Regions from separate parts of the Peribacillus sp. ACCC06369 genome, predicted to be linked through region 3. Evidence: riboswitches for the same ligand, from Rfam matches in the RefSeq annotation. Region 3 holds a riboswitch; each other region holds the start of a gene.
What was found. A riboswitch is a leader RNA that binds a small molecule or an ion and turns the genes downstream of it on or off. The one in region 3 is predicted to bind cyclic di-AMP.

Region 1 (8,022 bases), 690 kb from region 3:
GGAATGCTCAGTACTCTTGGGATGCCGCTAGCCCTTTGGGCTTTTTTGAATATCCGCAGCAAGGACCATTCGTGGAAGAATTATTTGGTCCTTACACTTTTACCGCTTTATTCAAGCATCGTGCTTGGCTTTTTCTTTTTTCTTGTTGCAATGGGCTTCCTTTGGATATCGGATGTGATCAGGAAAAAAGGGTGGAATTTAAGGTTTCTACTTTCAATCGTGTATATGACGGTCATTTTTGGTCTGGTCGAGTATCGGCTGGTCGCTTCCTTCATTTTTGATTCGGAGCCGAACAGCAGAGATGAATATTTTCATGCAAGGCTGCCGCTCGAGTGGGTCATCAAGCTTACTTTCAAAAATTTCGTCCTTGGACATACGCATGTCATGACTGTACATGCGCTTATCATTCTGCCGATTACAGTCTTTGCCCTTTATATCATTTTGACCAAAAAGCTATGGAGACAGGAAAAGATATTTGTTTTTTTGTTCGGCTTGAATTTTATGCTTTCCGCGTGGTACGCATTTTGGTTTTATAAAGGCTGGCTTCCTTTAACGGAAAGGTTCCACACCTTGGATACCTTTAATTTTGCCAGATTTCACTTTTTAAGGCCGATGGTGATTTACTTGGGGTTTGCCCTCGCGATAAAAATCATCTGGGAGCACAGCGATTATGCCAAGAAAACCCTTTCAATATTCATAGCCGTTCAAATTATGATCTTAATGGGTTTCAATGAAGAAATCACTCACAATAAAAAACCATCTTTTAAAGAGTTCTATGCAGAAAGTCTTTTTCAAGAAATAAAAGATCATATTGGCCTTCCACAGGAAGAATATCGGGTAGCGAGCATTGGCCTACATCCTGCGATTGCCCAATTTAATGGGTTTTACACGCTTGATAGCTATAACAATTTCTATCCGCTTACTTACAAACATCAATTTCGTCAAATAATTGAAAACGAATTGGCTAAGAATAAAAACATCAAAATCTACTTTGATGAATGGGGAGGGCGTTGTTACCTATTTACCGATGAGCTTGGGAAGCATTATATGTTCAAGAAAGGCTCGAAGAAAGAGCTAGAAAATTTGGAACTTAATGTCGATGCGTATAAAGGGTTAGGTGGCAAGTATATATTTTCTGCTATACCAATCAACAATGCGAAGGAAAACGGGTTGGTACTAGAAAGGATTTTCATAAAGAAAGGAAGTATCTGGAAAATTTATTTATACAGAGTCACGTGAAAAGGGGGGAATATTGTGAATTCACCGATAGTAACGATTGTTGTACCTTGTTATAACGAAGAAAGCGTTTTGCAGGATACCATTTCCCAACTTTGTGGATTGGTGAGGGGTTTAGTCGAAGAAAACGTTGTATCCGATAAAAGTAAAATTCTATTGGTTGATGATGGAAGCAAAGATCAAACATGGAAGATCATTTATAAAGAAACGATTAACAATGAATTTGTTCGTGGGCTAAAGCTTTCCCGGAATGCAGGTCATCAAAATGCACTTCTGGCAGGAATGTTTACAGCCAATGAAGCCTCGGATTGTGTGATTTCCATTGATGCAGATTTGCAGGATGATATTCAAGTCATCCCTGAATTCATTCGGAAATTCAATGAAGGTTGTGAAATTGTATATGGTGTCCGCCAGAAAAGGGACCTTGATTCATTTTTTAAACGAACATCTGCAACTGGTTTTTATAAATTGATGAACAAGATGGGGGTTAACCTTATCTATAATCATGCCGATTTCCGGCTAATGAGCAAAAGGGCGATCGTGGAGCTGGAACAGTTTGAAGAAACGAATCTTTTTTTACGGGGAATCGTCCCGCTCATTGGGTTCAAGACGGACTCTGTTTATTATGACAGAAAAGAAAGATTGGCTGGGGAAACGAAGTATCCATTAAAGAAGATGGTTGCCTTTGCGCTTGATGGCATTACTTCTTTTTCAGTTACGCCGATCCGGCTTGTATTATGGCTAGGATGTCTTTCCTTTTTCATTAGCTTACTCTTTGGGTCATACTTTTTATGGTTAAAGTTTTATGGACAGACCGAAACGGGCTGGACCTCATTAATTACCTCCATATGGTTGATCGGTGGACTGCAGTTGATTGCTGTCGGCTTGATTGGGGAATATATCGGTAAAATATATAATGAATCCAAACGCCGGCCTAAATATATTGTTGATCTGGATCTATTTAATCCGCTCGATTTAACAAAACGGGAGCAACTAGACAATGAACGGAACAGTATTGAAAAACTATCTAAAACACACTAATTCCTTTATCCGCTTTTTATTGGTTGGAATAGTCAATACAGCGGTTGGACTTTCCATCATGCTTTTTCTCATGAATGTTCTTGATTTATCTTACTGGATCTCCACCTTTTTCGGTAATGGTACGGGAGCTGTAACGAGTTTTCTGTTGAACAGGACATTTACCTTTAAAAGCGATATAGACTTGCGGAGAGGAGTTGCCCGTTTCTTTTGCGTCATCCTGATTTGTTATTCCGCCGCTTATTCTTTAGGACAGGCCATTGCAGAATCGATGGAAGGATTCGTTCATTTATCCATACAGCAAAATGTGGCTGTACTCATTGGAACAATCTTTTATACAGTACTTAACTATATTGGCCAGAAATACTTTGTCTTTAAGAAAAGTAATTTGAGACCAATTCAAGAAGGAAGGAACTAATTAGAGTGGATCATTGGGAATAATGAATAATGCCCTCTGATTGGATGAAATTAAAGTTGACTATCCAAGCGGGGGCAGATCTGTTTAATGGGAAAGGAGAATTAGTTGATTGATTAGATAGGTATTCAGTTTCGTTCTTCGCTGTCTCCGTGGTGGCTGATGATTTTTCATTTTTGTGGACAGCCATATTGTTCATTGATCCGTTAATGCTTTGACTTGAAAATTATCATCAGATATTATTTGTTTTTTTTCTTCTTTTTTAGACATGTCATTCACCTCTTTCCTTCCTTCAATCATTTGTTTTGATGACTTATGTAGTATACGTCATGAACAAAACCTCACTAACAATAAATTATTCTTTTTCCGTGTAAAATTTTCATTTACTTTTCCATTTCACGGGAGTATGATAATCAACAGTTTCATATTTCTAAATCGCTTAAACCTAATGGTACGGGGGACCCGTTATAGGGATTGTTTTTCAATCCAAGGGGTGAATCCTTTCAAGGTAAAGGTAGGGCTACTCTTAGGTCCGAATCCGACAGCTAACCTCGTAAGCGTTATATGAGAAGGAAGGTGGAGCTTGTCAGACAAAAAAATTGATGTCTACAGGTCTATTTATCTATGACTTGTAGGCATTTTTCTATTTCGTCTTGTTTTTTGCAATAACTGGGGGAACATAAATTTATAACTAAAATATGGTGGTGAATACTTGATGTTATCTTCTATAAAGAGGTTCTTGATAGGGAGACCTTTAAAATCAAATGCACTTGGCGAGCAAAAGCTAAACAAAACTAAGGCTTTGGCCATCCTATCTTCTGATGCATTGTCTTCGGTTGCTTATGGACCGGAACAAATATTGATCGTTCTCATCACGGTCGGTGCCGCGGCATTCTGGTATTCAATCCCGATAGCAATCGGGGTATTGATCCTGTTAACGGCCTTGATCTTGTCCTATAGACAAATCATTTTTGCCTATCCCCATGGCGGGGGAGCCTATGTGGTTTCAAAAAACAATTTAGGCATCAATCCAGGGTTGATAGCTGGAGGATCCTTATTGGTCGATTATATATTAACTGTCGCTGTAAGTGTTTCTGCAGGAACGGATGCCATCACGTCCGCTTTTCCAGGCCTGCATTCATATAATGTCGGCATAGCCATCATTTTCGTCATTCTACTTACCATCCTAAATCTTAGGGGGGTTACGGAGTCGGCCTCTGTTTTGGCCTATCCGGTGTACCTATTCGTTTTAGCATTGTTCATCTTGATTGGTGTAGGAATTTACAAGATCTTGACAGGAGGAGTTTCACCGGAATTGCACGCGCCAATCGGGACCCCTGTAGCGGGCATCAGTTTATTTATACTGCTAAGAGCATTTGCATCAGGCAGCTCCGCATTGACAGGAGTCGAAGCGATTTCCAATGCGATTCCGAACTTTAAAGATCCAGCCCCGAATAATGCTGCAAAAACTTTAATAGCTATGGGGTCCTTACTAGCTGTATTATTTTCGGGAGTCGTATTCTTAGCCTATTATTTAAGCATTGTTCCCAGCGCAGAGGTCACGGTCGTCTCGCAGATTGCTGAAGAAATCTTTGGACGGAATTTCATGTATTTCTTCATTCAAGGTACGACTGCATTGATCTTGATACTGGCCGCAAATACTGGCTATTCGGCATTCCCGCTGCTTGCGGTAAATCTTGCAAAGGATAAATTCATACCAAGGGCGTTTACGATTAGAGGGGACCGATTAGGATATTCCAATGGAATTATCATACTGGGGCTTGCGTCCATCATCTTAATAGTCGCATTTAAAGGACATACAGAAAATCTAATTCCCCTTTATGCTGTAGGGGTATTTATACCATTTACGCTGTCCCAGACCGGAATGATCGTTAAATGGCTCCGCGAAAAGCCAAAAGGCTGGGTGGTTAAATTAACCATTAATTCAATTGGTGCCATTATTAGCCTGGTCGTCACGATGATATTCTTTTTAACCAAATTTACGCAGGTATGGTCTGTTTTGATTTTTTTACCAATCATCATTTTAATTTTTCATCGAATAAGAAAGCATTATGAAGCAGTTGGTGACCAACTGAGGATTACAACTTGTGAGCCCATCTTACCAATAGAAGGGAATATCATTCTTGTCCCTGTGGCGGGTATAACTCATGTGGTTGAGAATTCCTTAAATTATGCTAAATCTCTTTCAGCAAATCAGATCATTGCCGTTTATGTTGCTTTTGAAAGAGAAGATGAAAAGAAATTCGAAGAAAAATGGAAAAAGTGGCAGCCTGATGTTAGACTCGTCACACTGAACTCTTATTACAGAAGCATCATTCAGCCATTAACTAAGTTTGTGGATACAGTTGAACATAAGGCGAGTGAATCTAACTATAAAGTTACAGTGATCATCCCGCAATTCATTCCGAAGAAGGGATGGCACAATATTCTTCATAACCAATCAAGTTTACTGATCCGTGCCTACTTACTTTATAGAAGAAATGTAGTTATTACGACAGTGCCATATCATTTGAAGAAGTAATTTAAGAATAGAAGCAGACCTTGATCAGGTTTGCTCAGACTGTAGGTAAATTCGAAGAAAGCGAATTTACCTACAGTTTTTTACTTTAAAAAACGTTCCAGTTGTTTTCAGAAATCCGCTCCCTATCCCGCCGACTGTATGCCAAGCCACCTCGCCGCAAGCGTTTCTGGTGCTCGTCTAGCCAGTTATTCGGAAGGAGTGTCGCAAATTTCTTCAATCTATTGGGGGTTTCATAAAACAGTAAAGACCATTTTATTAAATCATAGTTAGGGATGAGACCATTCCGAACTCCCTTTTGTCGACAAGCTGAGCAAACCTTGATAGGGTTTGCTTCTTTTTATTTTCACCCTAGAAACTTACAGAGAGTCAAGTGTTCTGTAAGTTGGACATTGGAACGGAAGGGTGGTTTTTGAACACTTCATAAAATTACCAAGGTTCAATTCAAATAATGCGAACATATTAAAAAGAAGACTTAATGAAATTTTCGCTATAGATTGGAACTTACATATATGGGGGATGAAGATGGATATATTATTAGCTCTCTTGCCGGCATTATTCTGGGGAAGCATCGTTCTATTTAATGTGAAACTGGGGGGAGGACCTTACAGTCAAACATTAGGTACAACGATTGGCGCCTTGATTTTCTCAATTGGTGTTTATATTTTTGCCGATATTAAGTTATCCCTATTGGTATTTGGTGTCGGGGTCGTTTCTGGATTGTTTTGGGCCGTGGGACAAGCTAATCAGCTTAAGAGCATCGATTTAATGGGTGTTTCCAAAACGATGCCGATATCAACTGGATTGCAGCTCATTTCAACCACTTTATTTGGGGTCATTGTTTTTCACGAATGGTCTACAATGAAAGCGGTCATTTTAGGCGTTTTGGCATTGGTTTTCATTATTATAGGAATTGTTTTGACCTCCTTGGAAGATAAAGAATCAAAAGAAGGCAAATCGGGAAACTTGAAGAAAGGAATTGTTATTCTCCTCATCTCGACATTCGGTTATTTGGTCTATGTGGTCGTGGCCCGTCTTTTTGATGTTGATGGCTGGTCAGCGTTGTTCCCTCAAGCGATCGGGATGGTGATAGGCGGTCTATTATTGACCTTTAAACATAAGCCGTTTAACAAGTATACGATTCGCAATATCATTCCGGGACTGATATGGGCAGCAGGGAACATGTTTCTATTCATATCCCAGCCCCGTGTTGGAGTGGCTACGAGTTTTTCCCTTTCTCAAATGGGCATTGTCATATCAACTATCGGCGGGATCATCATTTTACGTGAAAAGAAAACGAAGCGCCAACTAATTGGAATCGGCATTGGAATTATCTTGATTATCATAGCTGGGATTATGCTTGGATTGGCAAAAAGTTAATTGGAGGGTGATTAAATGTATACAGATTTAGAGGGTAAGGTCGTTGTTATAACCGGTTCATCCACTGGTTTAGGAAAAGCGATGGCCATTCGCTTTGCTCAGGAAAAGGCAAAGGTAGTCGTTAACTATCGCACAAAATCAGAGGAAGCGGATAGTGTATTGGAAGAGATCAAAACCAATGGCGGGGAAGTTATCGCAGTGAAAGGCGATGTCACCGTTGAAGAAGATGTGATTAACCTGGTTCAATCAGCGATAAAGAAGTTCGGGAAACTCGATATATTCATCAATAATGCAGGTATAGAAAACCCTGTTCCATCTCACGAGATGCCGTTAAGCGACTGGAATAGGGTAATCGATACAAACTTAACCGGTAATTTCTTAGGCTGCCGTGAAGCCATCAAGTATTTTGTAGAGAACGATATTAAAGGGAATGTGATAAACATGTCCAGTGTACATGAGATGATTCCCTGGCCTTTATTCGTTCACTACGCGGCAAGCAAGGGTGGTGTGAAGTTGCTTACGGAAACCTTGGCTCTTGAATATGCACCAAAAGGGATCCGTGTGAATAGCATTGGTCCTGGAGCTATCGCCACGCCAATAAATGCCGACAAGCTTGAAGATCCCGAAAAGAAAAAGGATCTGGAAAGCATGATTCCGATGGGTTATATCGGAAAGCCTGAGGAAATTGCCGCGGTTGCTGTATGGCTTGCATCTTCAGAATCCAGTTATGTAACGGGCATCACTCTCTTCGCTGACGGCGGTATGACAAAATACCCTTCATTCCAAGCGGGAAGAGGATGAAAGTATCTGCTTGGAAAAAGCAGGATTACATCTAGCAGGAACACTGCTAGTTGATTCCCTCATTTATGAAATGATGCAACAAGAATCCCAGCAGGATTGGACCCTGCTGGGATTCTTGTTAAAAAGCATTAACGAGTATGATGATTATACCAGCTAATGAAGTTATCGACGACAGTATCTATAAACTGGACAGTCGACTCATGTGTAAGACTGCCTTCGTTATCGATTTTGTCATGAACGGCTCCAACATATACTTCATTCCCGGGAAGGAGTGGGGAGGAGATGCCTAATGCGAATAAGATGTCACGCAAATGCAATTGAGCTTTAACCGTACCTAATTGCCCCATTGATGCACCCATGATCCATGAAGGTCTGCCAATCAAGACTTTATCGACACGTGATAACCAATCGATTGCATTGCCCAATACACCTGGAATCGTACCATTGTATTCTGGTGTTACCCACAAGACTGCATCTGCTTCGGCCACTTTGCTTTTAAATTCTTTTACAACTAATGGAGGATCATTTTCAATATCTTGATCATAAAAAGGTAAATCCCGAATGTTTAAGATTTCGAGTTCAAACCGATCTTGATATCTAGTTTGAATATATT
Region 2 (8,022 bases), 4.4 Mb from region 3:
CTGAAGGTTGAGTGATTCCATGAGCTCTGATACTTCTCCAATTGAATCCACAGTCAGCTTATAAGCTTCTTGCTCACTAGAGCCATTCCTTTTATGGTCATTGTATTTTTCCAGTAAGTTTTGCAGCAGTTCTTCTTCCAATTCCTTTGTGGTTTTTGCATTTTTGTACGGGGCAAAAATGCTATGAACATGTGCATGCAGTTTTTCAATCACATTTCATCTTCCTTTCTTACAAGAGGCGTTCAAGTATTCTCTTGGCCTGCTCCCAGTCATTTTTATTTTGCGTATATGTCTCTTCCCCGATTGGGGTGATTTTGTAATACTTCCTTCTTCCGCCTTGTGTAGCATCTCCCCAATAAGAGAGGATGCAACCATCCTTTTCTAGACGTTTTAAGCTGGAATACATCGTAGCTTCCTTTATTTCATATTGCTCATTTGAACTCACATATATCAGTTTGCTGATTTCATAACCATATTTATCGCCACTTTGCAGGAGTTTTAGAATCATCGTATCTACATGTCCGCGAAGCAAGTCAGAGGATAGTTTACGTTCAACCAAATCCTCACCTCCTTTGGTATATCTTATAGTGTATTACTATGACAGTCAAGGTAATTTGTATAATATGGAGTGTGTCAGTTGGGGGCTTTATATTTGGAGGGTCGTTCTTAAACATGTCCGTTATCGCGGACCACTGCGTCGCATACTATTTTTAATTTTACTAATTTGCCAGATATAATATCCGCTTGGAAGGGATTTATTATGCTACATAGAAGAAGTATGTAAGGGGTGGGGATGTTGAATAATTCGTGGAATAAAGTGATTTATAAGTTTTGGTCGCCGATTTATGATAAAATCTTCAACTCTCATCTCTTTTTAGATGCCAGGAAAAGAATATTTGAAGAGATGCATTTTCATGATAATGAGAAGGTTCTGTTTGTAGGCGTAGGTACGGGTGCCGATTTGGAGTTGATCAAGAACCTTGACCTTGAGATAACGGCGATAGATCTATCAGCCGATATGCTGAAGAAAGCGATGGGGAAATATGAAAATACAACGATCAAATTCCTGGAGATGGATGCACAGAATATGGAATTCGATAATGAATCGTTTGACTATGTACTTGGAAGTTTGGTCCTTTCCGTCGTACCTGATGCCAATCAATGCCTTCAGGAAATGATCAGGGTTTTAAAAGGAGAGGGGAAAATAATACTATTTGATAAGTTCATTTCTAAAGATGAACGGCTTTCATTACCCAAAAAGGTTCTGAGACCCATCATTGGATTGTTAGGTACAGATATTGGCTTGCGGTTTGAGGACTTGTTCAGTAGACATGAAATGAATATGAAAATTGAAGAAGATCGACCGATCATGCTGAATGGAATGTACAGAAAGATAATCATCAGTAAACGGATATGACATGTAAAGACCTATAAAGGTGTGGAAACATTCTCGAAAATGAAAGGGCTCAACATGAAAACACTTAAGAAGTTTATATTCTTATAGATTTGGTAATCTGAATGATTTCCAGTCATCGTTCATATACTCTTCAATCTCACTTATTACGTCATCCATCATACCTTTTGTTTGTTTTTCCTTAGGTCGGCTTATTTTAAAAGGATTTTTAAAAAGAAAAATTCCAATTAAGTCTTCTAAGTGTCCTTCTTTTCTATACAGCCTTACATATGGATCAGTCTGTTTATATAGGAAAACGTAAGCCTGATCCGCTGTAAAGTACATGTAATGATTGACATGTAAATAAAAAGCCCCTGCCTCATCTATTATGGATATAGGACTGATCAACGGGTTATTAAGTAATGGTGGATAAATACTATCAGAAGGCAGTTAGAGCACATTCTTGATACCTTTAAATGCCAGTGGACATTAAATAATCAACGGGGTCCAATAGTGTGTGAACGCCATCTGTAACGCATTTTTGATGCAGCTGTTACATGGGAACCGACCGAAATCGATATAATTAAGTGGTGGGATTTAATGGGAAGAGGTGAGGGTTTTGTCGGAGACGATTACAACCTATGAAGATCTATTGAACATGCTGGACTCGTTATTGCGTGAGCCCACTGCATTCTGGAATGGTTTTTATGAAGACCGTGAAAAAGGGATTCCCTTTTTCGGAAACCTCCCTGATGAGAATTTGGTTCAATACTTTGATAGTGGGTTACTTGGGTCAGGAAAGGTTCTTGAGCTTGGGTGCGGACCTGGAAGAAATGCTATTTACCTTGCTCAAAAGGGCTGTTCCGTTGATGCGGTGGATCTTTCAAAGGAAGCCTTGGAATGGGGGAAAGAACGAGCGGAAGAAAGCAAAGTGCACGTGAACTTCATTCAAAGGAATATGTTTGAATTGGACATTGGGGAAGGGCAATATGACTTTGTATATGATTCAGGTTGTTTTCATCATATTGCTCCACATCGAAGGATCAATTATTTAGAGATGGTGAAAAAGGCGTTAAGGCCTAAGGGAATGTATTCGATTACTTGTTTTGTGGAAGGCGGCATATTGGGTGGTGCAGATATCTCGGATTGGGAGGTATATAGGCAAAGAAGCCTTAAAGGCGGATTAGGTTTTACTGAAGAAAAACTTAGAATGATCTTCAAGGATTTTGAAGTGGTGGAAATACGTAAAATGAGGAAAATGGAACAATCTGATGAAACCTTTGGGGTGCAGGGTTTATGGACCGCAATATTTATGAAAAGGTAATTCTCATGGTGTTAATTAGGTTATGTGGATAGTATAGCTCAATTTCACTGAACGGAGGATCTGGGATCAGGTCCTTTTTTACGTGATAAAGAAAAGGGGCAGGATGGCGGTGAATTTGTTAACAAAAAATAAAAATGGTAAACTATAACAAAAAAATACGATTTGGTGAATGCTGCTTTACCAGAATGATAGATGAATGTTCTTGCAGATTTTTTTTTTTGAAAAATCAGTGGTTGTATGGTTTCAAAAACAGCTGGGAAGGTATATGGAATGAAGGGACCATTGGCATGGGATCTTAAGTATTGAAGCGGTTATCTTCGATGCTTCTTTTGTTGATAAAACGGTTAACTTTCAATACCCTGACAATGCTGATTCAGTCTTTAATAGCATTAGATATTATAAAAAAATTAAATAGGTGGAGGAGTTTATGCACAGAAATAAAGAACTATATTCCTTTTTATTAGGTGAGGCAGCTCAATTGACTGAGGATTGGTACGCAACATTGAATAAAAATGATAAGTCGGGGGTTTATAGCTCACCCGATCCCAAAGTGATTAAAAAACTGAAGCAACAAAATAATGAATTCCACTTACATTTCTTTCAGATATTTGTTACAGAGGAAAGGGAATTCTTTAAGCGTCTTGATGAGTGGATTGAAGATATCGGTCAGGATGAGCAGCATTTAAACACACCCATCTATTTTATATTGAGGGAGTTTTTTCGAACGCAAGAGCAATATCTGGATTACATTGACCGATTTGTGGGATTGCATGGAGATCGATATACACGGGAGGAAGTAAATTCCTGGTATCGGATAGTGGTCAAGGTGTTCAGTGAAGTGATGGAGAGGTTTACGGAAGCGAATCATAAATATGCCAATAAAATTATGAAAGCCCAACAGGCCACGATCGATGAATTGAGCACGCCCATCATTTCCCTTAAAGATAATACCGCGTTGCTTCCCCTGATAGGCGATATTGACACGACGAGGGGCATGTCCTTGCTTGAAAACACCTTACAAAAGTGCGCTGAAAAAAATGTCACCAGGCTTTTCATTGACCTATCGGGCGTTCATGCAATAGATAGTGCATCCGCCCACCAACTGTCACAATTGATTGAATCCTTACATTTGATCGGAATTCATACAACCCTTTCAGGACTTCGGCCGGAAATAGCCATGACTGCCGTTAAGCTTCAACTGCCTTTTGATAAAGTGACGATAAAGTCTACTCTTGCCCAAGCGATCAGTACGATAAAATAATACATACATATACATGGCAAGGGTATGCTCGTTATAAATTTCAGCGAGAAGACCTCCATATGGCGGTCTTCTCGCATGTATAGGTGATGCTACATTCAAAATAGGTGGCGGGCTCCATAAGGCAAAAGCCGGCCACCTACCGGATTATTCAATATTTGCAAAGACGGCTAGGTCTTCTTTATTGCCAACGACCAAAAGCATATCTTTTTCATGGATATCCTGATCTGGTGACGGTGCTATGATAATTTCTCCGTTACTCACGATGGCAATGACGCTGATATTATATTTTGCGCGTAAATCAAGTTCCCTGAGGCTTTTTCCCTTCATGCTCATGGGGAGGATGATTTCCTCGATATTGTATTCTTTAGACAGCTCGATATAGTTCAGCATGTTAGGGAACAGGAGCTGATTCGCGACCCGTTCCCCCATATCCCTCTCAGGATAGATGACCCAGTCGGCACCAACTTTAGTGAGCACCTGACCGTGATTTTTATTAAGTGCTTTGGCAATGACCTTTTTGACCCCAAGCTCTTTTAAAAGCAAGGTAGTCAAAATGCTTGATTGCATATCATTTCCGATGGCTACGATGACACAATCAAAATTACGGATTCCGATGGATTTCAATGTCTCTTCTTCAGTGGTATCCGCCATGACTGCATGGGTAACGCTCAGTTCCGCATTCTCGACTCTTTCCTCGCTGATATCAATACCCAATACCTCTTGGCCAGCGGTATATAATCTATCTGCCACACTACTTCCGAATCTGCCTAAACCGATCACGGCATATTGTCGTTTTCCCATCATTTACACTCCTTCAGTTTTGGTTAACCAATCATGATTTTCCCTTTTGGATGACGGAAGGGATCTGGCTTACGCCTCATTGCGATGGCAAAGGCCAAAGTCAAAGGACCCACCCGGCCTGCAAACATCGTGAAAATGATGAGCAATCGGCCAACAGGTGATAATTCGGGGGTCAAACCCATTGAAAGCCCCACTGTGGCGAATGCTGAAGTGGCTTCAAATAAAATCATCAAGAAATCACTTCCGCTTTCTGTGATGGTCAGCAGAATGGAAATGATTGAAACGAGGAAGCCCCCGATGAATGTAACGGATAATGATTTAAAGATGGTTTCATTCAAAATGCGGTGACGGAATAATACCACATCACCCTTTCCTTTAATCTGTGACCAAACCGTTCCAAGAAGCGTCGCAAATGTTGTTGTTTTAATCCCGCCGCCAGTCGATCCGGGTGATGCCCCAACGAACATCAAGAAAATGATGAGCAGTAATGTAGGTTGAGTTAAATCAGGGATATTCAACGTATTGGAGCCTGCTGTCCTTGGTGAAACCGATTGAAATAAAGACGATAACGCTTTACCCATGAAAGATAAAGGCTGCAATGTTTTGGCATTACCGAACTCGAATAAAAAGATTAAAATTGCGCCGACGATTGTAAGGGTCAAGCTAGTCATCAGAACAACCTTGGTATGTACGGATAAACGATGGGTTTCACGATATTCGTATAGTTCATTCATTACGATAAAACCTATTCCGCCAAACGTGATGAGGAAGGCGACGGTAAGGGTTACGAATGGGTCCGATACATAAGGGGTCAAACTCCTGAATTCCCCCATTAAATCAAAGCCGGCGTTATTGAAATTCGATATGGAATGAAAAACCCCGTAATAGATCGCCTTGCCGACTGGCATGTCAAAAGAAAAGCGGATTGATAAGATAAGGGCACCCACGCCTTCAATGATGGCCGTGAAAATTAAAAGCCGTTTTACTAACTTGACTACACCTGCCATGGATAGATTATTTAAGGACTCCTGCAAGAGTAACCTGCCTTTTAAAGAAATCTTTTTGCCTAATAAGAAAAAGAAAAACGTGGCAAATGTCATGAACCCTAGGCCGCCTATCTGAATCAGTGTTAAGATGACCAACTCACCAAAGGTGGTGAAAGTCGTTCCCGTATCCACCACCACAAGCCCTGTTACACATGTAGCGGAGGTTGAGGTGAATAAAGCATCCAGAAAAGAAAGGCCATTCCCATTTTCAGTCGAAATCGGCAGGGTCAGCAAATAGGCCCCAATAAGTATCAGGATGGCAAAGCCGAGTACAAGGATTTTTGGCGGATCCAATAAATTTTTTGCTTTTATCAAATGATCATCCCTACCTATAAAAATATTGTGTAAAACTTATGAAATCTTAACCATCAATCCTCTTTATAAATCTTTTTCAAAGCATAATAAAAAGACCTGCGAAAACATCGAAAGGCTTTTTTGTCACAAAAAGAGTGCAAAAAAAGCTCCCGAAATAGGCGGTCTTATGACCTCCTTCGCTTTAGCCGACGAAGTTAGCTGACGGGTAGGATGGCGAAAGAGCTGATCTCATCCCTTCTGCAAGGCAGAATTAACCCCAAATGATTGGGTCCTCCGTACTCAATTCCCTTGAGTTTTGGCCGAAATGCATTAAATTGATAAACGTATTCTACTCCCATCATTTAGCAGTTGTAAACCCCTAAAGTGTAAAAAAATATTTCTTTAACAAGACTGAAAATTTACGTTTTATTTACATTTTAAAAACGTATTGACAAATATTAGTTAGCACATTATGATAGGTTCGATTAAGGCGATTATGATGACCAACATCGATGTACTTTATTCAATACTTTCAAGCAGAACATGTCATTGCAAATCTATTTTCTAATATAAATAAATTATTTTTCTTTTGAAAATCATAAAAAAAAAAGTATGGCATTCTTATTTAAAGGTTTCAAACATTTTATAAAAAAGGCGGGCAATTATGGAGAAGACGTTCAATAGATATGTTATTAACGCTACAGGCAAGGGTGGACAGACATATTTAACACAATGCCAGGATAAAGATGCACTTAGGAAATGGATAGCCGATCATGAGGATCAAATCATAATGAATGAGTTAAGGATAACGGATAAGAAAAAGAATCCGTTGTTAAAATTGTTTTCTCTAAGGTAAATCAACTGAAATTATGTCATCCTGTGTACTATCCGGGAACTAGAGCGAAAAATCCATAACTTGTTTTGCTAACTCATTTATTTTTGAATGAGTTTTTTTGCGTTGAAAATTATGACGTTTACACTATTAATACAATAATGTTAAAATTTAGAAAAATGATGAATCTGGATGTAATGAAGAGAAAGCAAATGGAATGACCACATTTCAGAGAGCACCGTCAACTGGAAGGAGTAAGCATAAATTGAAGCAATTCTCCAGTATGGGAAGGGGATGCTGTGACGGGAACTTCCGTTATGGTGCGTAGTAACACCGCACTATTGATCTCGTCCCAGAGAAGCCTTTCCTGGGGATGGGATTTTTTTATTGTTTATATTTCTTTTTCTAAGGAGGAGAAGCGTTGACATTAAAAAATTCATTAGTAGCTTGGAAATATCCTTCCATCCTATTGTGCGGGATCGGGATTTCCAACTTTGGTGCATGGGTTTATTTTATTGCACTTAATTTAATCGTGCTGGATATGACTGATTCAGCTTTAGCGGTAGCTGGACTTTATATCGTTAAACCGATGGCTGCCATATTTACGAATGTTTGGGCAGGCAGCGTGATTGACCGGATAAATAAGCGGAATCTAATGGTGGCACTTGACCTATTTCGAGCGGTATTCATAGCCTTGCTGCCATTGACTTCTTCTATTTGGGTCATCTATTCCCTTGTCTTCGTGATCAATATGGCAGGGGCCATGTTCGGAACGACATCAAGATCTTATATAACAAAATTAATACCCATTGAACAGAGGAAACGATTTAACTCGTTACGAAGCTTAATGGATTCTGGGGCTTTTTTGATTGGACCTGCGATAGCGGGTCTCCTTTTCTTGATCGGTACACCCGTTTTAGCCATTTACATTAACGCGGCTGCCTTATTATTATCCGGCATCATCACTCTATTCATGCCCGATCTTGAAAAGGGACGTTCCCTTGAACAATCCAGTCATTACCTGTCTTGGACCATCATGAAAAAGGATTGGGGCATCGTCATGGACTTCAG
Region 3 (8,022 bases):
ACGTTCCAAGGCAAGTTTCACGAGTTTTTCAATTAATGTTGGATAGTCGACACCTGTGTGTTTCCACAATAACGGAAACATGCTGAATGGAGTGAACCCAGGCATTGTATTCACTTCATTAATATAGATTTGGCCCTCTTCCGTCAAGAAGAAATCAGCTCGAACCAATCCAGAGCAATCCAATGACTTAAAGGCCGTAATGGCCATTTCGGATAAAGCTGCATACTCGCTTTCCTTTATCTCCGCTGGGATGACCATTGCGGAATTACCGTCAACGTATTTTGCTGAATAATCATAGAAGGCAAAATCTTTCTTAGGGATGATTTCCCCTGCCACTGAACAAGACGGGTCATCATTACCAAGGATGCCAAACTCGAGTTCACGAGCTATTACCCCTTCTTCAATGATGATCTTCCTATCGAATTGAAAAGCTTCCACTACCGCTTTTTCCAATTCATCAGCATCATTACATTTGCTGATACCGACACTCGAGCCTAAGTTAGCGGGTTTGACAAAGCATGGGTACCCCAATTCATCCGCTACCTTTTTAATGGCGCTTTCAGTATTTTTCTCCCATTCAGAACGAATGAACCAAGTATATTTAACTTGAGGTAGTCCCGCCTGGGCAAAAATATTTTTCATGATAACCTTATCCATTCCAGCTGATGAGGCTAAAACGCCATTACCCACATAAGGAAGATTCAATAGTTCCAGCATCCCTTGCACGGTTCCATCTTCTCCATTTGGTCCGTGAAGCAATGGGAAAATTACGTCATACCCTGTTGATTCACTATTTTCATCAGTTGAATGCGCTTGTAAGGCAAGAGGCGAGCTCGATTTTTCCGGTGAAAAAGTCAAAGCCTCCACACTCTCAGCTGGTCCTGTCAACTTCGGTCCATTAATCCATGAACCCTCTTTTGTTATGTAAATCGGATATATATCAAACTTTGCTAAATCGAGAGCTTTAATGACTGCTAAAGCCGTCTGCATAGAAACTTCATGCTCCGCAGATTTTCCACCATAAAGCAAACCAAGTTTAGTTTTCATGAGTATTACCCTCCAATATTCTTTTAACCATGTTCATTGTATCATTTTACACTAAAACGGATAAAGCGAAACTTCCATCATTGATGCTTTTCCAATGATGGTTAGTTGAGCCAATCGGGCATTTACAGGCTGTTGGCCCACCACATTTCTTTTTCATTACATTTGCCATCCGTTCCCTTACAGCCTGTTAATGCGGGGTAAAGCGAAACTTCCATCATTGATGCTTTTCCAATGATTATAGGCCAACCCACTTCAGTGCGTCGTCCTCTCTAATCTTTTATGCATGAGATAGTAAGTCTTAAACCTGAAATATTCCAGGAGTTTAATAATCCAATCCACGAATCTGGAAGTTAGGATAATCAGGATAATTATATATTTTTTATAATGCTTTCCCATACTTTTTCTTTTCGATTGAACGTAATAAAGACATCCGGCTCCTTAATATTTCTATCCGAAAAGTCATCATGCATCTCATCCATATTTAAATAATCCCCTACGACCCATGCTGGTATCTCAATCTTCGTTCTCGAGTACTTAACATGCCGAAAGGAAAAAATGAGCCCCTCTGCCAGAATATGAGCCAAAGAAGAAATCATTTCTGGAGGGATGGCCGTCAGTTCTCTTTTCTTTCTGATTCCAAGCCACGACCTCTCCACTTTTAATGGCTCCAGCTTTAACGGAATCAAGCTTCCTAACATCATATAATATGTCGAAAGAGAACGAAAATAAATTTTATTGAACCAGCCATCATCCTGGGCAAGGTACACAAATTGATTATTCAATTTACGGAAAAATGGAGGTTCCAGATGGGTTTTAGCATGCCCTAAATATAAAAGTTCCGCTATTTCCCTGCCATCCAATTCATCCAGCCCTTCAGCTTCTTCAAAATCAATCCAACAGAAATCTCCATATGCCCGGACATTTTCTTTAACGAGCTTCGCAATATCCTCAGATGAAGCGCTCTCAAGCAGGACATTCAAATTGTATTCCCCACCATCGAATTGATGTTTCAATAATAAGATGGAATCCATGGTATATGGCAACGAATAAACAAATTCGCGGAAATTGAGTCCATTAAAAAGGACAAACCGTTCAGAAGCCTGCATATGCATATATAAGATATCATTGTTATCACTCTTCATAACCTGATCCCCTCCGAGCTCTCAATCATTAATGTTATTTTATCAAACTTTTGGGTTTTCACGTAAGTTATATAACCCAGAATATTAATCATCATCAGCATCGTCTATATAATGTGAAACCCGTCTCTATATTACCTATAAGGTCAAGGAACGAGTTCGACAATATCAAATATCTATATTATGGAAAAAATTAAAATTTGGAGGAATTGACGATGGATAAAATTGAAAAAGGTTTTATCAATAATTCTTTACATGAGGCCGCTTCACTTTATGCTGATGCAACAAAAAATTTAGATCTTTGGCAATCAGAAAAATATGCATTCGAAAAATATTTATATCAGGATGATACAATCCTTGATATTGGCTGTGGAACTGGAAGATCCACATTTGCACTGTATAAAAAAGGATTTCAAAGTATAACGGGATTCGATATAACACCTGCCACGCTTCATGAAGCCGAAAAAATATCGTACGAATATAACCTGGATATACCCTTTATCCTTGGAGATGCAACGAAATTCCCTTTCAACAATTCATCATTCGATAAAGCAATCTTCGCTTTTAATGGTTTAATGAAAATTCCCCAGCGAAAAAACCGTACATTAGCTTTAAAAGAAATCAATCGTATTTTAAAACCAGAAGGCATTTTCATTTTCACAACACACGACCGTGATAAAAACGAATATTATATGAATTTCTGGGAACAAGAGGAAATTATTTGGTGTGAAGGTAAACAAGATGAGAGGCTTTATGAGTTTGGGGATATTTTCACATTCGGAAAGACACCTCAAAAAGATACTTACCTCCATATCCCAACACAACTTGAAGTACTTGATGGCCTTGAAGAAGCAGGGTTTACAGTCATCGAGACCTTTTACAGAAGTGAATTATTCCATGAAAGCGATGATGTAAACGCTTTCCCTTCTGATTGCCGCTTCTGGATCGTTCAAAAATAAGGTACATTTTTTAAAATTCAAAAAAAATCCAGAGTGGCATATCACTCTGGATTTTTTGTATTAAGAAACTTGTTCTAGTTCTTTATCGGAAGGAGGGTTGAATTGACCTTCCCATTTAGAGATGACGATTGCTGCAAGTGAATTACCAATAACGTTTACTACTGTACGTCCCATATCAAGAATACGGTCGATACCAGCAATAAATGCTAGACCTTCAATAGGAATACCAACTGTTCCTAATGTCGCTAAAAGAACTACGAAAGATACACCTGGTACACCAGCAATCCCCTTAGACGTGATCATTAACACTAGCATTAGCGTAATTTGCTCATACGCGCTTAAATCAATTCCGTACATTTGAGCGATGAAGATAGCTGCTAACGCTTGGTATAATGTAGAACCATCAAGGTTAAAAGAGTATCCAGTCGGAATAACAAATGTAGCAATATGTTTCGGACATCCCGCTTTCTCCATTTTTTCCATGATTTTCGGAAGAACAGCTTCTGAACTTGCTGTAGAGAACGCAAGAATCAATTCTTCTTTTAGAAGTTTAATCAACGTAAAGATATTGAATCCTACAAATTTCGCAATAAGACCCAGAATGACAATTACAAAGAAAATCATTGTTCCGTATACAGAAAGCGCTAACTTACCTAACGGAATTAAAGATTCCAGACCGAACTTGGAGATGGTCACACCGATTAGTGCAAATACCCCGATTGGAGCGAATTTCATGACCATATTTGTTAGGTAAAACATTCCTTCAGCTGTTCCTTGGAAGAAACGGAATACTGGTTTACCTTTTTCACCGATAGCCGCAATACTAAGTCCAAACAATACGGAGAAGAAAATGATCGCTAGCATATCGCCTTCTACCATAGCTTTAACTGGATTGGATGGCACAATGTGAACAAGTGTATCTACAAACGACTCATGCTGCTTAGTTTCTGCTGTATCAACATAAGTGGAGATATCAGTTTGTTCCAGATTATTCATATTTACACCAGCACCAGGCTGAATGATATTCGCGGAAATTAAACCAACAGCAATCGCAATCATAGTTACCACAACAAAGTATGATAGTGATTTAGCACCTAGTTTACCTACTGCTTTCAAATCACCTACACCCGCAACAGCAACGATAAGGCTTGATACAATGATTGGCACAACTATCATTTTAATCATTCGTAGGAAAATGTCACCGAATGGCTGTAAAAAGTTTTGAGCCGTCTCATTACCATAAAAAATGGCACCCACGATAATTCCTAGAATTAAACCAATGAAAATTTGGCTAGCTAAACTTAATTTAAATTTCTTCATATACTTTCCTCACCTTCCATAAAGTCTTTGATGCAAAAACATTTTGTCTCGGTAAGGGAAACAAGATACTAATAAAAGAAAGTAATTTTTCTTTTTTTGAAAAACTCTGTCTTTACGCCGAAAAAAAAGACACTTCATGTGTCGATTTCTTATTGGCGTGAATATTCACACATGTTCCCTTAAAGACGCTGACGAGGTTAGCTGTCGGGTTAGGAATTGGAAACACAAATGCCCTTTCATTTCTGAATTCACCCCTAGCGGATAATAAAATCCACAATATTGGGTCCCCCGTTCTTGGAATAAGATTAAGCGAGTTAACTTATAATAAAATATTATACTAAAAACGTTAATCTGTAAATATTTATTCGCATTCATTCTTGAAAAAATCTTAAAATATGTCTGAATATTCTGTATCATTGACTATTGTATCTATAATTCCATTGCCCAATTTTAATTCATATAAGTTATATGGATATAGAAATAACAACTAATTTGACATCCTCTCTCCTGATGTAAGAAGCGATTATTTTTCCAAAATGCCAAGTAACAGATATCTTACTTTTTCCCTAGAGCTGAATTTCTTATAAGTATTAGTTTTCACTTTTTCAAATTGAATTGGAGTAATAAAATAAGAATGGTTCTTCACTACTCTTTTCGGTTCTAATAGGATGACGTCACCTACGGACGGTCCCTTTAAGAGTTCTTGCTTTCCTTCAGCTTTAAGTCCTTTTGTGATGTAGTGTTTATCCACAAAGCCTTTTTTAGTCAACTTGTAGACATGCGGCTGTTTTTTGTAATGGACTGCCTCTATAGGAATGGAGGGTACACCCGCTTTCTCATTGGTTATTACAGTAAGATTGACTTTGGATCCCACCAACAAAGGTTCGGTTTCTTCACCTTCAGGTTCGATTAAAGCCTGAAATGGAAATCTGTTATCTTTTTTTATGGACGGCTCTTCTGCCGGATAGGAATGGATACGGCCAATCTTTCCTTTCAAAGTCTTTTTTGAGTCAGAAGAACTTGCTTTTATAGTCATGCCCACTTCAGCCTTTTTCATCTCCTCTTCGGAGAAATCACCTTCAATTGCCATATTTGTCGAAACAATGGATATAATGGGATTATTCAGGTTTTCATTGATATTCTTAACTACACCATCAGCCTCACTCGTCGTCACAATCGCGCTGGACTGCTCCTCAATAGACCTTAATTTAGCATCAAGCATTTTAACTTTTTCATTCAAACTGTTTTTTTCGAGTTCCTGCTTGTACAATTCTTGCTCAATATTACTTTTAATAAGGTCCGAAGAGCTTGTTGTTATATCGATATTCAAGTTTCTTTCCACTGAATCATCAATGACCGCCTTATCGGGATCACGGGTCAATGTCCCTTGATAAGACCTCAACTTCCCTAAGTATTGGTCAATCCCTACAATTTCTCCCTCAGCGGCAGCTTTCTCCGATTCTACATTCGCTTTAAGCGCATCAAGTTCGGTTGCCGTATACTCAAACAACGAGGAGCCAGCCGTTACCACATCACCTTCTTTTACAAGGAATTTCTTAAAATCATTCTTCTTGGTATCGAAATAGATATCATACTCTTCCAAAGGTTTAATTACACCATTCGTTTGAATGGTATCCGTAATTGTATCTTTTTTTACCATTGTCCAGTTTTCCACGAAAACAGTTCGTTCCACTTTGCTTTCCTTTTTTTCAATAAGGTATAAGTTAACGGTTATCAAAACAGTCGACGCAATAGAGACCGCTGCTATTTTCCATTTCCCGCTCATTCTTTTCACCCCGCCTTATACAAATACGCCCACTTGGATATATGCTAAAAAGGCTTTAACAAACCAAGTGGCCAGATAGAATAGAACAATCATTAAAAAGATCAAATAATTATTTCGTTCTGAAAATTCCTTTAAATAAAAATATTGCAAGGCAATAATAAGAAATTGAAAAATGGTGATTTCGCTGAAAAAGTGAATAAAGTAATCACTTCTGAGAAAATACTGACTGATGATTCCTAAAGAAAAAGGATTGGCATCGTTGCCTATATCCATTAATACGAATAGAGGAATCAATAATATTTTTTCCACCAATTGCAAACCAAAAATGATCATTTGAACGATGACTATTTTTATGTACGGGATATCCGTAACGATCCAAAAGAATAGAGCTGATAAAAATATGTATATGGAAGGGTGGATTATGCCTGCTATTATATTGCCGCTCAATATCAGCAACTTTCCTGCTTCATATTCATTAACACCCATCTTCGTGATTTCTTTTGAAAATGATTCAGATCCAATGCCAAAATACCCCTCAATAGCAAATACTAAAAGACTAAGAAGATATAAAAATAGTAATTTCCAACCAAGTCGTGTGACTGCCTCTGCATTTTGCAGCTGATAACGACTCCGATTAGGCTCTAAAATGCCCTTTAACAATCTGACCTGGTACACCATATGTGTTCCTCCTGCAAAAAATGATATATCACCCTATATTTTATCTTATTTTGGAAACAAATGCAGAAATAAGGAATGATTGAAACAAAAAAAACACATAATCCTTACCCTCTATAATTAATCTTCCTCTAATTGGGAATTAATACTGATAAATGATGGTCAAGGACTTTAATTCGAGTAGGTGTTTGGCTATAGTTCTCTCCATCCATATCCACATCAAGTGGCCTCTTGGATTCAATAGTCAGGGTACTGGCCTGCACATATGTCACTCCAGCTTCCGAGCTCAGATTTTCTGTCCATGAACGTTTCATCGCTATTATTTCCAAAAATGCACCAAGGTTTGCGTTCTCCAAGATGGCAACGCCAAAGAGCCCATCGTCTGGACTAACCATGGGAAACGGCAATAAATTAGTACCGATAAAACATCCATTCAAGACCAAAATCATGATTGCTTTCCCTTCAATTAAATTCCCATCATATTCAAGTTTATAGGGAAAGGGGGCACTATCACCAATCGTCCTTACCGCACTTAATAAATACCCTATCTTTCCGAATCTGTTTTTTTCCTGCTCATCAATATTGCTTGAAGCTTCAGAAATAAGTCCAACTCCCCAAAAATTAGAAAAATAATCGTTATTGGCCTGCCCGATATCAATTGAACGAACCTTGCCATTTACTATTGTTTCTGCAGCTTGACGAACATTTTGAGGAATATTCAATGTTCTGGAGAAGTCATTGCAAGTCCCTCCAGGTAAAATCCCAAGTAATGGCCGCTTCTCCAGCGGCGAAAGGCCGTTTACACACTCATGTACAGTTCCATCTCCTCCTAATACGAAAACTACATCCATGTCTTCACCATATTCCGAGCAAAAACGAGATGCATCGCCTTTTTCCTTCGTTTGTAGAATGAGGAACTCATCAATATGAGGAGCTATAACTGGAAGACATGCCTCAAGATTCCTTTCGAGTTTACCATTTCCAGCATTTTTGTTATAAATCAGCATTCCCTTTTTCCATCTCATGATCTAGCCCCCATATTAATGAAAGAATTATCTTCTTCCTGCTACTTATACTTTTCCCTAACCCCCGCTTT

Region 1: it holds a riboswitch for cyclic di-AMP, as region 3 does, so the genes downstream of both, QUF78_RS05550 (APC family permease) here and QUF78_RS02185 (cation:dicarboxylate symporter family transporter) in region 3, are expected to answer to the same signal.
Region 2: it holds a riboswitch for cyclic di-AMP, as region 3 does, so the genes downstream of both, QUF78_RS23645 (TrkH family potassium uptake protein) here and QUF78_RS02185 (cation:dicarboxylate symporter family transporter) in region 3, are expected to answer to the same signal.

Annotation. Positions count from the first base shown of each region.
Region 1 covers NZ_JAUCEN010000002.1:968,298-976,319, forward strand. Annotated here, with positions in the region: gene QUF78_RS05535 (DUF6044 family protein) at 1-1,239, shown strand, start outside; gene QUF78_RS05540 (glycosyltransferase family 2 protein) at 1,255-2,277, shown strand; gene QUF78_RS05545 (GtrA family protein) at 2,237-2,692, shown strand; cyclic di-AMP (ydaO/yuaA leader) riboswitch at 3,116-3,265, shown strand; gene QUF78_RS05550 (APC family permease) at 3,405-5,231, shown strand; gene QUF78_RS05555 (RhaT/GlcU family sugar-proton symporter) at 5,754-6,608, shown strand; gene QUF78_RS05560 (glucose 1-dehydrogenase) at 6,624-7,409, shown strand; gene QUF78_RS05565 (NADPH-dependent FMN reductase) at 7,538-8,022, opposite strand, start outside.
Region 2 covers NZ_JAUCEN010000002.1:4,666,803-4,674,824, reverse strand. Annotated here, with positions in the region: gene QUF78_RS23680 (pentapeptide repeat-containing protein) at 1-213, opposite strand, end outside; gene QUF78_RS23675 (PadR family transcriptional regulator) at 230-559, opposite strand; gene QUF78_RS23670 (class I SAM-dependent methyltransferase) at 797-1,417, shown strand; gene QUF78_RS23665 (hypothetical protein) at 1,499-1,738, opposite strand; gene QUF78_RS23660 (class I SAM-dependent methyltransferase) at 2,013-2,717, shown strand; gene QUF78_RS23655 (STAS domain-containing protein) at 3,145-3,978, shown strand; gene QUF78_RS23650 (potassium channel family protein) at 4,123-4,779, opposite strand; gene QUF78_RS23645 (TrkH family potassium uptake protein) at 4,803-6,140, opposite strand; cyclic di-AMP (ydaO/yuaA leader) riboswitch at 6,309-6,451, opposite strand; gene QUF78_RS23640 (hypothetical protein) at 6,784-6,975, shown strand; gene QUF78_RS23635 (MFS transporter) at 7,373-8,022, shown strand, end outside.
Region 3 covers NZ_JAUCEN010000002.1:273,766-281,787, reverse strand. Annotated here, with positions in the region: gene QUF78_RS02200 (D-alanine--D-alanine ligase) at 1-1,047, opposite strand, end outside; gene QUF78_RS02195 (hypothetical protein) at 1,416-2,189, opposite strand; gene QUF78_RS02190 (class I SAM-dependent methyltransferase) at 2,402-3,145, shown strand; gene QUF78_RS02185 (cation:dicarboxylate symporter family transporter) at 3,206-4,465, opposite strand; cyclic di-AMP (ydaO/yuaA leader) riboswitch at 4,637-4,787, opposite strand; gene QUF78_RS02180 (efflux RND transporter periplasmic adaptor subunit) at 4,989-6,251, opposite strand; gene QUF78_RS02175 (hypothetical protein) at 6,267-6,929, opposite strand; gene QUF78_RS02170 (YegS/Rv2252/BmrU family lipid kinase) at 7,058-7,951, opposite strand.